3 regions of the Streptomyces sp. NPDC019890 genome follow, and region 2 is predicted to be linked to each of the others. Evidence: riboswitches for the same ligand, from Rfam matches in the RefSeq annotation. Region 2 holds a riboswitch; each other region holds the start of a gene.

Region 1 (3,321 bases), on a different contig from region 2:
AGCGTGGCGAAGGTCGGCCCGCCGAGGATCTGTACGACACCGAACGAGGTGAAGGTGAAGAGGAAGACCATCAGCGCGGCAGCGGCGACGGCGGGCCCGAGCGCCGGCAGCGTCACCCGTCGCCAGGCGGCGAACCGTCCGGCACCGAGCACCCGGGCGGCCTCCTCCTGCCGCGGGTCGAGCTGCGACCACAGACCGCCCACGGTCCGTACGACCACCGCGTAGTTGAAGAAGACGTGCGCGAGCAGAATCGCCCACACCGTGGTGTCGAGCCTGACACCCCACAGCTCGTCGAGCAGCCCGCCGCGTCCGAGGAGCGCCAGGAACGCCGTCCCGACGACGACGGTCGGCAGCACGAACGGAACGGTGACCACCGCCCGCAGCAGCCGCTTGAAGGGAAAGTCGAGGCGGGCGAAGGCATACGCGCCGGGCAGCGCGATCACCATGGTGAGCGCCGTCGAGGCGAGCGCCTGCCAGGTGGTGAACCACAGCACGTGCTGGATGTCGGCGCGGCCGAGCACCTCGCCGATCCGCCCGAACTGCCACACCCCGTCGATCTGGAGGCCGCGGCCGACGATCGCGCTGACGGGATTGGCGAAGAAGACCGCGAAGAACGCGACGGGCACGGCCATCAGCCCGAGCCGCGCCGCGTTCCCGCGGAGCGCGCCCGGCGCGCTCCCGCGGACGGACTTCGTTACTTCACTACGAGCGAGGACCATGACTGGACCCACTGCTCACGGTTCTTGGCGATCTGGTCGGGAGCGACGGTCTCCGGCTTGTCGACGACCGCGCCGAACTTGGTGAACAGCTCGGGCACCTTCGCCCCCTTCACCACCGGGTTGACGAACATGTTGAGCGGCATGTCCTCCTGGAACTGCTTGGAGATGAGGAAGTCCAGCAGTGCCTTGCCGCCCTCCTCGTTCTTGGCACCCTTGAGGAGACCGGCGAACTCGGTCTGGCGGAAGCAGGTTCCCGTCGAGACACCGGTGGGCGCCTGGGCCGGCTGCGGCTTGGCGAAGAGCACCTCGGCGGGCGGGCTGGATGCGTACGAGACGACCAGCGGCCGGTCCGCCTTGGCCTTCTTGCCGCCCGCCGAGCCGGAGAACTCCTCGTTGTACGCCTGCTCCCAGCCGTCGACGACCTTGACGCCGTTGGCCTTCAGCTTCTTCCAGTAGTCCTGCCAGCCGTCCTCGCCGTACTTGCCGACCGAGCCGAGCAGGAAGCCCAGACCGGGCGAGGAGGTCGCGACATTCTCCGTGACCAGCAGGTTCTTGTACTCGGGCTTGATCAGGTCGTCGAAGGACTGCGGCGGGGCCAGCTTCTTGTCCGCGAAGTACTTCTTGTCGTAGTTGACGCAGATGTCGCCGGTGTCGACGGGCGTGACACGGTGCTTGCCCTTGTCGAGCTGCACCTCGTCGGGCACCTGGGCCAGGCCCTTGGCCTCGTACGGCGTGAACAGGCCGTTGTCGAGGGCGCGCGAGAGCAGGGTGTTGTCGACGCCGAAGAAGACATCGCCCTGCGGAGAGCCCTTGGTGAGGATCTCCTTGTTGAGGGCGGCGCCCGCGTCACCGCTCTTGAGGACCTTGACCGTGTAGCCGGTCTCCTTGGTGAACTGCTTCAGCACGGACGCGGAGGCGACGAACGAGTCATGACTGACCAGCGTCACGGTCTTCTGCTTCGGGCGGTCGGACGCGGAGCCCTTGGCCTGCTCGCCGCCGCAGGCCGCGAGCGTACTGACGCCCAGGGCCGCGGCAAGCGCCGTGACCGTGATCTTCTTGGTGGTGCTCACTGAGATTCCTCCTGGAGATGACCAGGAAGAGACGCGGCCCTGCCCGGTCCTGAGGCAGGATCCGGGCAGGGCGCAACAGCTTGAGTAGCGACCGAACTTCCTACCCAGAATGACCTGGGCAAGGTTCAGAGGGTCTGCGGTCTGACTGGTACCGCACTCTCAGCGCTGTGGCGCTCCCCTGTCGGAATATGCAGATGTTTCGAGGCCAGGTTACAAGGTCAGCGCTCGGAGGCGGCCAGCTGTCCGCACGCTCCGTCGATCTCCTGGCCACGGGTGTCCCGCACGGTCACGGGCACACCGTGGGCCGCGATGGCCTCCACGAACGCCTTCTCGTCCTCGGGACGGGATGCCGTCCACTTCGACCCGGGCGTCGGGTTGAGCGGGATCAGGTTCACATGGACCCGCTTGCCCTTGAGCAGGCGACCCAGCAGATCGCCCCGCCATGCCTGATCGTTGATGTCCCTGATCAGCGCGTACTCGATGGAGATACGGCGGCCCGACTTCTCCGCGTACTCCCAGGCGGCGTCCAGCACCTCCCGCACCTTCCAGCGCGTGTTGACCGGGACCAGGGTGTCGCGCAGCTCGTCGTCCGGCGCGTGCAGCGAGACGGCGAGACGGCACTTGAAGCCTTCGTCGGCGAAGCGCAGCATCGCGGGCACCAGGCCGACGGTGGAGACGGTGATCCCGCGCTGCGAGAGCCCGAGGCCGTCAGGCTCGGGGTCGGTGAGCCGGCGGATGGAGCCGACGACCCGCTTGTAGTTGGCGAGCGGCTCGCCCATGCCCATGAAGACGATGTTGGACAGCCGCGCGGGGCCTCCCGGCACCTCGCCGTCGCGCAGGGCGCGCATGCCGTCGACGATCTGGTGCACGATCTCGGCGGTCGACAGATTGCGGTCGAGCCCGGCCTGCCCGGTGGCACAGAAGGGACAGTTCATCCCGCAGCCGGCCTGCGACGAGATGCACATGGTCACCCGGTCCGGGTAGCGCATCAGCACCGACTCGACGAGGGTGCCGTCGTGCAGGCGCCACAGGGTCTTGCGGGTGGTGTCGTCGTCGCACGAGATGTGCCGTACGACGGACATCAGATCGGGCAGCAGCTCAGTGGCGAGCTTCTCGCGCGCGGTCGCGGGGATGTCGGTCCACTGGGCCGGGTCGTGGGCGTACCGCGCGAAGTAGTGCTGCGAGAGCTGCTTGGCGCGGAACGGCTTCTCGCCGATCGCGGCGACGGCGTCCTTGCGCTCGGCGGGCGTGAGGTCGGCGAGGTGCCGCGGCGGCTTCTTGGCTCCGCGGGGCGCGACGAAAGTGAGTTCTCCGGGCTTGGGCATGGTCCTACCAGTGTCGCAGAGATACGAAGAGGGGCCGGCCGCCCTGTGGACAACCAGCCCCTGACGCATAAACGCACAGGTCAGCCACTGCCTACGAAGATCACCATCAGCAGCCATACGACCGGAGCCGTGGGCAGCAGCGAGTCCAGCCGGTCCATGATGCCGCCATGCCCCGGCAGCAGCGTGCCCATGTCCTTGATGCCCAGG
Region 2 (3,321 bases):
GCGATCGAGCCGGGCCGCAGTCCGTCACCGAGGGAGTACGTCACGTCGTACGCGGCGAGAATCTCGCAGAGCTCCTCGAAGTTCTCGTACAGGAACGACTCCTTGTGGTGCGCCAGGCACCAGGCCGCCATGATCGAGCCACCGCGCGAGACGATGCCGGTCTTGCGGTTGGCAGTCAGCGGGACGTAGGGCAGCCGCACGCCCGCGTGGACCGTCATGTAGTCCACGCCCTGCTCGGCCTGCTCGATGACCGTGTCCTTGTAGATCTCCCAGGTCAGCTCCTCGGCCTTGCCGTCGACCTTCTCCAGCGCCTGATAGAGCGGCACGGTACCGATCGGCACGGGGGAGTTGCGCAGCACCCACTCGCGCGTGGTGTGGATGTTGCGGCCGGTGGAGAGGTCCATGACGGTGTCCGCACCCCAGCGGGTCGCCCAGGTCATCTTCTCCACCTCCTCCTCGATGGAGGAAGTGACCGCGGAGTTGCCGATGTTGGCGTTGACCTTCACCAGGAACCTCTTGCCGATGATCATCGGCTCGATCTCCGGGTGGTTGACGTTGGCGGGCAGGACCGCACGGCCTGCGGCGATCTCCTCACGTACGACCTCGGGGGAGACGTTCTCGCGGATCGCGACGTACTCCATCTCCGGCGTGATCTCGCCACGTCGGGCGTACGCGAGCTGCGTCACCGCCACTCCGGCACGGCCCCGGCGGGGCTGCCGCGGGCGGCCGGGGAAGACGGCGTCGAGGTTGCGCAGACCGCCCCGCGGCGAGGTGTGCTTGATCCCGTCGTCCTCGGGGCGGACCGGGCGGCCCGCGTACTCCTCGGTGTCGCCGCGGCCGATGATCCAGTTCTCCCGCAGCGGCGCCAGACCGCGGCGGACGTCGGTCTCGACACTCGGGTCGGTGTACGGACCGGACGTGTCGTACAGCGTCACGTCCTTGCCGTTGGTGAGGTGCACCTGGCGGACCGGCACCCGGAGGTCGGGGCGCGAGCCCTCGACGTACCCCTTGTGCCAGCCCGGCTTGCGCTCGTCCTGGCTGGTGGCAGGCGTGCGTGCATCCTGAACGGTCATGAGACCTACTCCCTACGCCGGCATTACCCGGTAACAGGTTCGGCGGTCGACGCAGCGGCTTCCGTACGTCTCGTACGGAGGTCAGCGCCCTCTCAGCCCGGTGCTCCGAGCTCCCGCGTGTGCAAAGGTGCCACCACGCTAGCGTCATTTCTGGCGTGCTGAACAGAGGGGCCCTGTCGTTCTTGCGATGATCGGTCGGTGACAGCATCGCCGACCTCATCGCCGCAGCCGCCCGAGTCCCATGGCCATTCCCACAGCCATGGGCCCGCCGCGCCCGTCTCGCTGCATCTCCGCAAGGTCATTGCCGCGGTGCTGATTCCTTTCGCCGCCGCGGTCGTCGTGGGCCTGGTCGTGCTCTGGCCGGGCGGCGCCCCCGGCCATGAGCGCACGGGCGTCGGCTTCGACCGGCAGACCCAGCAGGGCAAGGTCACGCAGGTCGAGAAGGTCAACTGCAAGGACGTGAACGTCGCGGTCCCGCCGACCGGTGACACATCCACGCCGGAGGGACGTGAGGCGGTCAATTCCCGGAAGGGCAGCTGCAAGAAGGCGACGATCGAGGTCACCACGGGCAAGGACAAGGGCCGCACCTTCACCGAGATCATCCAGCCCGACGCGTCACGGCAGTTGAGCGAGGGCCAGGGCGTAGTGGTGGCGTACGCCCCCGACGCGCCCCGCGATCTGCAGTACTCCGTGACCGATGTGAACCGGAAGTTCCCGATTGCGGTGCTGGCCGGGATCTTCGCACTCGCGGTGGTGGTGGTGGGACGGATGCGCGGCGTGATGGCTCTGATCGCGCTCGCGGCCTCCTTCGCCGTCCTGACGCTGTTCATCCTGCCCGCTATCCTGCAGGGCTCCAATCCACTGATCGTCGCGGTGGTCGGAGGCGGCGCGATCATGCTGATCGCGCTCTATTTGTGCCACGGTCTCAGCGCGCGCACCTCGGTCGCGGTCCTCGGCACACTGGTCTCGCTGCTGCTGACCGGACTGCTCGGCTCGCTCTTCATCGGCTGGGCGAGCCTGACCGGCAACACCGACGACAACACCGGCCTGATCCACGGCCTGTATCCGAACATCGACATGAGCGGTCTGCTGCTCGCCGGAGTCATCATCGGCTCGCTCGGCGTGCTCGACGACGTGACGGTGACCCAGACCTCCGCGGTGTGGGAACTGCACCAGGCGGACCCGGACATGGGCCCGCGAAGGCTCTACCGGGCAGGTATGCGGATCGGCCAGGACCACATCGCCTCCGTCGTCAACACGCTCGTACTGGCTTACGCGGGCGCGGCGTTGCCGCTGCTGCTGCTCTTCTCGATCGCGCAGAGCAGCGTGGGGACGGTGGCCAACAGTGAGCTGGTGGCGGAGGAGATCGTACGGATGCTGGTGGGGTCGATCGGCCTGGTCGCCTCGGTGCCGGTGACCACCGCGCTCGCGGGGCTGGTGGTCTCCGCCGACCGGCCGGGGGCGCCTGCGAAGGCCGGCAGATCGCCGGTGCGGGGCGGCAGGGGCCGTCGCCGCAAGACGTAGCCCACCGAGGACGCCACGTGGCTCACCGGACCAGGCACACGGGCGGTGGTCTCAGCCGGCGTTCTCCTCGGCGAGGATGCGCCCGAGCGCATCCTCGAGACTGACCTCGAAGTCACCGAACGTACGCTCCTGCCCCAGGGGCACCAGCTTGTCGGTGCGGTCGAGGAAGGCCACGAGCGGCGCCACGCCCACCCGGAACCGCGCCCGGTCGCAACCGACCTGGAGCTGGACGACGACGTCCGACAGCCCCTCGGGCCCGGTCGGCGCGATGCGCACGTCACCGTCCCCGCTCGGCCCGTTGATCCCGTCGAGCAGCAACTCCCGCCCGAAGGCCCAGGTCACCGGGGCGTCTCCGGGCAGATGGAAGGTCATCCGCACCGCGAACGGATCTCCCGTCTCGTATCGGAGCTCCACCGGGATCCGGAATGAGAGCTCCTCGGAGACAAGGAAGTTCATCTGGACCTCGGCCTGGACCGACTCGCGCATCTTGTAACCCCACATTGGATCAAGCACTGAACACATAACTCGGCTCAAAACGGCCAGGAATGATCCCCCATGGCCCTCTTGACGCAATCGTCCAGTAAGTACTAAGTGATCACAAGGAGTGATTTTTCAGATACTGATAGAGAACACAAGGGAGTTGAGCAGCCCGCCATGGCTTTGCGTAGCTGTTCGATGGCGAGAAGTGGTCATTCCTGATGGTGGAGAGAGCCACCGAAGGCGA
Region 3 (3,321 bases), on a different contig from region 2:
CGCCCGCGGTGAAGCAGCCCGCCGTATTGGGCAGGACGCGGATGTTCAGCTTCTCCAGGACGGACAGCACGGAGCCCTGGACCGTCGGGTCGAGGCGGCGCATCGCGACGGTGGTGAGCTCGGTGCCGCTCGCGACGAGGGAGCGTTCGAGCACGTCGAGGCTCGGCGCCCCGCCCGTACCCATGATCAGGCGGGAGTTGAAGACGGTGTCACCGATGGTGAGACGGTCGTCGGCCATGGCTGATCAGCCTCCCTGCACTGCGGTGAGGACCTCGACGCGGTCGCCGTCGCCGAGCAGCGTGCCCGACCACTGGCTGCGCGGGACGACCGCTTCGTTGACGGCGGCGGCGACCCCGGCGGGAGCGGCGGTGAGGGCCGTGACCAGGGTGTCCAGGGTGGTTCCGGCGGTGAGCTCGCGGGCCTCGCCGTTGACGGAGACGTTCATGCGGGCTGCTCCAGAGGTACGGGAGAGAAACGGCGCGGCGTGAAGGCGCGGGCCTCGTCCGGCAGCGCGCCGGTGACCAGCAGCTCGGCCAGCACATCGCCGGTGACGGGAGTCAGCAGTACCCCGTTGCGGTAGTGCCCGGTGGCCAGATGCAGACCGGGCAGCGCGGTCGGGCCCAGCAGCGGGGCGTTGTCGGGGGAGGCGGGGCGCAGCCCCGCGCGGGTCTCGGTGAGCGGCAGCTCGGTGATGCCGGGCACCAGCTCGTGCGCGTCGCGCAGCAGCTCGTACACACCACCCGCGGTGACCGTGGTGTCCCAGCCGAGCTCCTCGCTGGTCGCGCCGACGACCAGCTCGCCGTTCTCGCGCGGCACCAGATAGACATTGCTGCCGCGCACCACGGCCCGCACCGTCCGGGAGAGGAAGGGCGCGTACGCGGGCGGCACGGTCAGCCGCAGGACCTGGCCCTTCACCGGCCGTACGGGAGGCAGTACGTCCGCCGGCACACCGCCGAGCCTGCCGCTCAGGCTGCCGCCCGCCAGGACGACCTGATCCGCGCTGAGCTCGTCGCCGTCGGTCAGTACGGCCCCGGCCGCCCGGTCCCGCACCACGGAAAGCCGGTCCGCCCAGCCGCGGTGGAAGACCACCCCGGCCCGCTCGCAGGCGGTCAGCAGCGCGGCCGCCAGCCGGCGCGGATCGATCTGGTGATCGCCGTCCACCCGCAGGCCCCCGCGCACGCCGGGTGCGAGCATCGGCTCGAGACGTCTGCATTCGCGGCCCGTCAGCCACTCCGACTGAAGACCGGACCGGCGTTGCAGGGTGTGCAGTTCACGCAGATGCGCGCGGTCGTCGGCATCCAGCGCGACGGCGAGTGTCCCGCAGGCGCGGTACCCGAGGCGCTGCCCGCTCGCCTCCTCGAGTTCGGCGACGAATGCGGGATAGCGTCCGGCGGACTCCAGATTGAGACCGAGCAGCATCTGCTCGCCGTAGTGCAGCTCGGTGACGGCGGCGAGCATGCCCGCGGCGACCTGCGCGGCCCCGCCGCCCGGCTCCGGATCGGCGACGGCGACCCGCAGTCCGCGCTGTGCCGTGCGCCAGGCCGTGACCAGGCCGATGATTCCGCCCCCGATGACGAGGACGTCTGAAGTGCGCGTTTCGGAAATACGCGACATGGGCGTCCAGCCCCTCCCTTCGCCGGCATGACCCGGATCAGGTTCGTACGGTCGGAGGCCGCCAGCCTCCCTCTCAGCCCGGTGCGTCCGGGCTCCCGCGAGTGCCTTACGGTGGCCACCCTAACCCCAGCCATCAACTCGCAGTAAGGGAGTGCGGGGTGAGCGGCGTCGCGGATCCCGGCTTCCTGACAGGTCGTCAGATCGTTAGGGTTGCAGGGTGAGCGAGCAGCAGCAGACAGCACAGGGCGGGCGCCGCGTGGTCGTCGTCGGCGCGGGAATGGCCGGCGTGCAGACCGCGGTGGCGCTGCGCGAGCAGGGCTTCACCGGCCCGGTCACCCTGATCGGCGCCGAGCCCCACCAGCCGTACGACAGACCCCCGCTCTCCAAGGCGATCCTGCTCGGCAAGGCGGAGGGGTCGGCCTTCGAGGTCGACTTCGAGGCGCTCGACATCGAACTGCGGCTGGGCTGCGAGGTGACCGGCGTGCGCCCGGCCGTGCATGAGCTGGACACCGAGGCGGGGCCCGTCCCGTACGACGTCCTGGTCATCGCCGGCGGTGCCGAGCCGATCACCCTGCCCGGCACCGAAGGCGTCCCCGGCGTCCATCTCCTGCGCACCCTCGACGACGCCGAGCGGCTGCGCCCGGTACTCGCGCAGCAGCACGACGTCGTGGTCGTCGGCGCGGGCTGGATCGGCGCGGAGTTCGCGACGGCAGCCCGGGAGGCGGGCTGCGCCGTGATCGTCGTCGAGGCCGCCGACCGCCCCCTCGCGGGTGCCCTGCCCGCCGAGGTCGCCGCCCCGATGGCCCACTGGTACGCGGAGTACGGCGCCGAACTGATCACCCACGCGCGCGTGGCCGACATCGAGCCGGGCACGGTGATCCTGGCGGACGGCCGCCTGCTCCCGGCCGGGGCCGTGGTCGTGGGCATCGGCGCGCGCCCCGCCACCGGCTGGCTCGCGGGCTCCGGCATCGAACTCGGCCCGGACGGAGCAATCACCGCGGACGAGTATCTGCGCACCTCGCTGCCCGATGTGTACGCGGTGGGGGACTGCGCCTCCTTCCCGTCCGCGCGCTACGGCGAGCGGCTGCTCGTGCACCACTGGGACAACGCCCTGCAGGGGCCGCGCACGGTGGCCGCCAATGTCGTGGGCGAGGCCCCGCAGGTCTATGACCCGGTGCCGTATTTCTGGTCCGAGCAATTCGGCCGCTTCGTGCAGTACGCGGGCCATCACGCTGCCGCCGACACGATGGTGTGGCGGGGCGATCCGGCGGCCGCCTCCTGGTCGGTGCTCTGGCTGCGCGAGGGTGCGCTGGTAGCGCTGCTCGCCGTGGGCAGGGCCCGTGACCTGGCGCAGGGGCGCAAACTCATCCTGTCCGGCGCGCGGCTGGATCCGGACCGCGCGGCGGACCCGTCCGTCCCTCTGAAGGCGGCGGCTGTCTAGGGGGCAGCGAGGTGCCGCGCGAGGGGTCCGGCTACCGACTGTCAGTCCGGGATGGCACGCTTGTCCTGTGACCGAGATTGACGCAAAAATCGATGCTCTCGTCCCCGCCTGGCTCCACCTTCCCGACATCGCGGAAATGCTCGATGTCGAGGTGACACGCGTACGGCAGCTGGTCAAGGAGGGCCAGCTGATCGCCGTGCGCCGCGGTGAGAACCGGGCGCTTCAGGTGCCTGCCGCCTTCATCGACGGCAACAAGGTGGTCAAGG

The links. A riboswitch is a leader RNA that binds a small molecule or an ion and turns the genes downstream of it on or off. The one in region 2 is predicted to bind thiamine pyrophosphate.
Region 1: linked by a shared signal. The riboswitch ahead of ACI2LP_RS08575 (thiamine ABC transporter substrate binding subunit) and the one ahead of thiC (phosphomethylpyrimidine synthase ThiC) in region 2 are both predicted to bind thiamine pyrophosphate.
Region 3: linked by a shared signal. The riboswitch ahead of thiO (glycine oxidase ThiO) and the one ahead of thiC (phosphomethylpyrimidine synthase ThiC) in region 2 are both predicted to bind thiamine pyrophosphate.

What each region holds. Positions count from the first base shown of each region.
Region 1 is NZ_JBJDQK010000003.1:41,901-45,221, forward strand. It holds gene ACI2LP_RS08570 (ABC transporter permease) at 1-632, opposite strand, end outside; gene ACI2LP_RS08575 (thiamine ABC transporter substrate binding subunit) at 695-1,789, opposite strand; TPP riboswitch at 1,869-1,979, opposite strand; gene rlmN (23S rRNA (adenine(2503)-C(2))-methyltransferase RlmN) at 2,008-3,114, opposite strand; gene ACI2LP_RS08585 (phosphatidate cytidylyltransferase) at 3,195-3,321, opposite strand, start outside.
Region 2 is NZ_JBJDQK010000005.1:166,520-169,840, forward strand. It holds gene thiC (phosphomethylpyrimidine synthase ThiC) at 1-1,073, opposite strand, end outside; TPP riboswitch at 1,066-1,200, opposite strand; gene ACI2LP_RS15770 (YibE/F family protein) at 1,272-2,597, shown strand; gene ACI2LP_RS15775 (SsgA family sporulation/cell division regulator) at 2,649-3,083, opposite strand; partial or broken gene ACI2LP_RS15780 (helix-turn-helix domain-containing protein) at 3,308-3,321, opposite strand, start outside.
Region 3 is NZ_JBJDQK010000007.1:113,728-117,048, forward strand. It holds gene ACI2LP_RS20485 (thiazole synthase) at 1-238, opposite strand, end outside; gene thiS (sulfur carrier protein ThiS) at 245-445, opposite strand; gene thiO (glycine oxidase ThiO) at 442-1,614, opposite strand; TPP riboswitch at 1,612-1,723, opposite strand; gene ACI2LP_RS20500 (NAD(P)/FAD-dependent oxidoreductase) at 1,832-3,055, shown strand; gene ACI2LP_RS20505 (Rv2175c family DNA-binding protein) at 3,123-3,321, shown strand, end outside.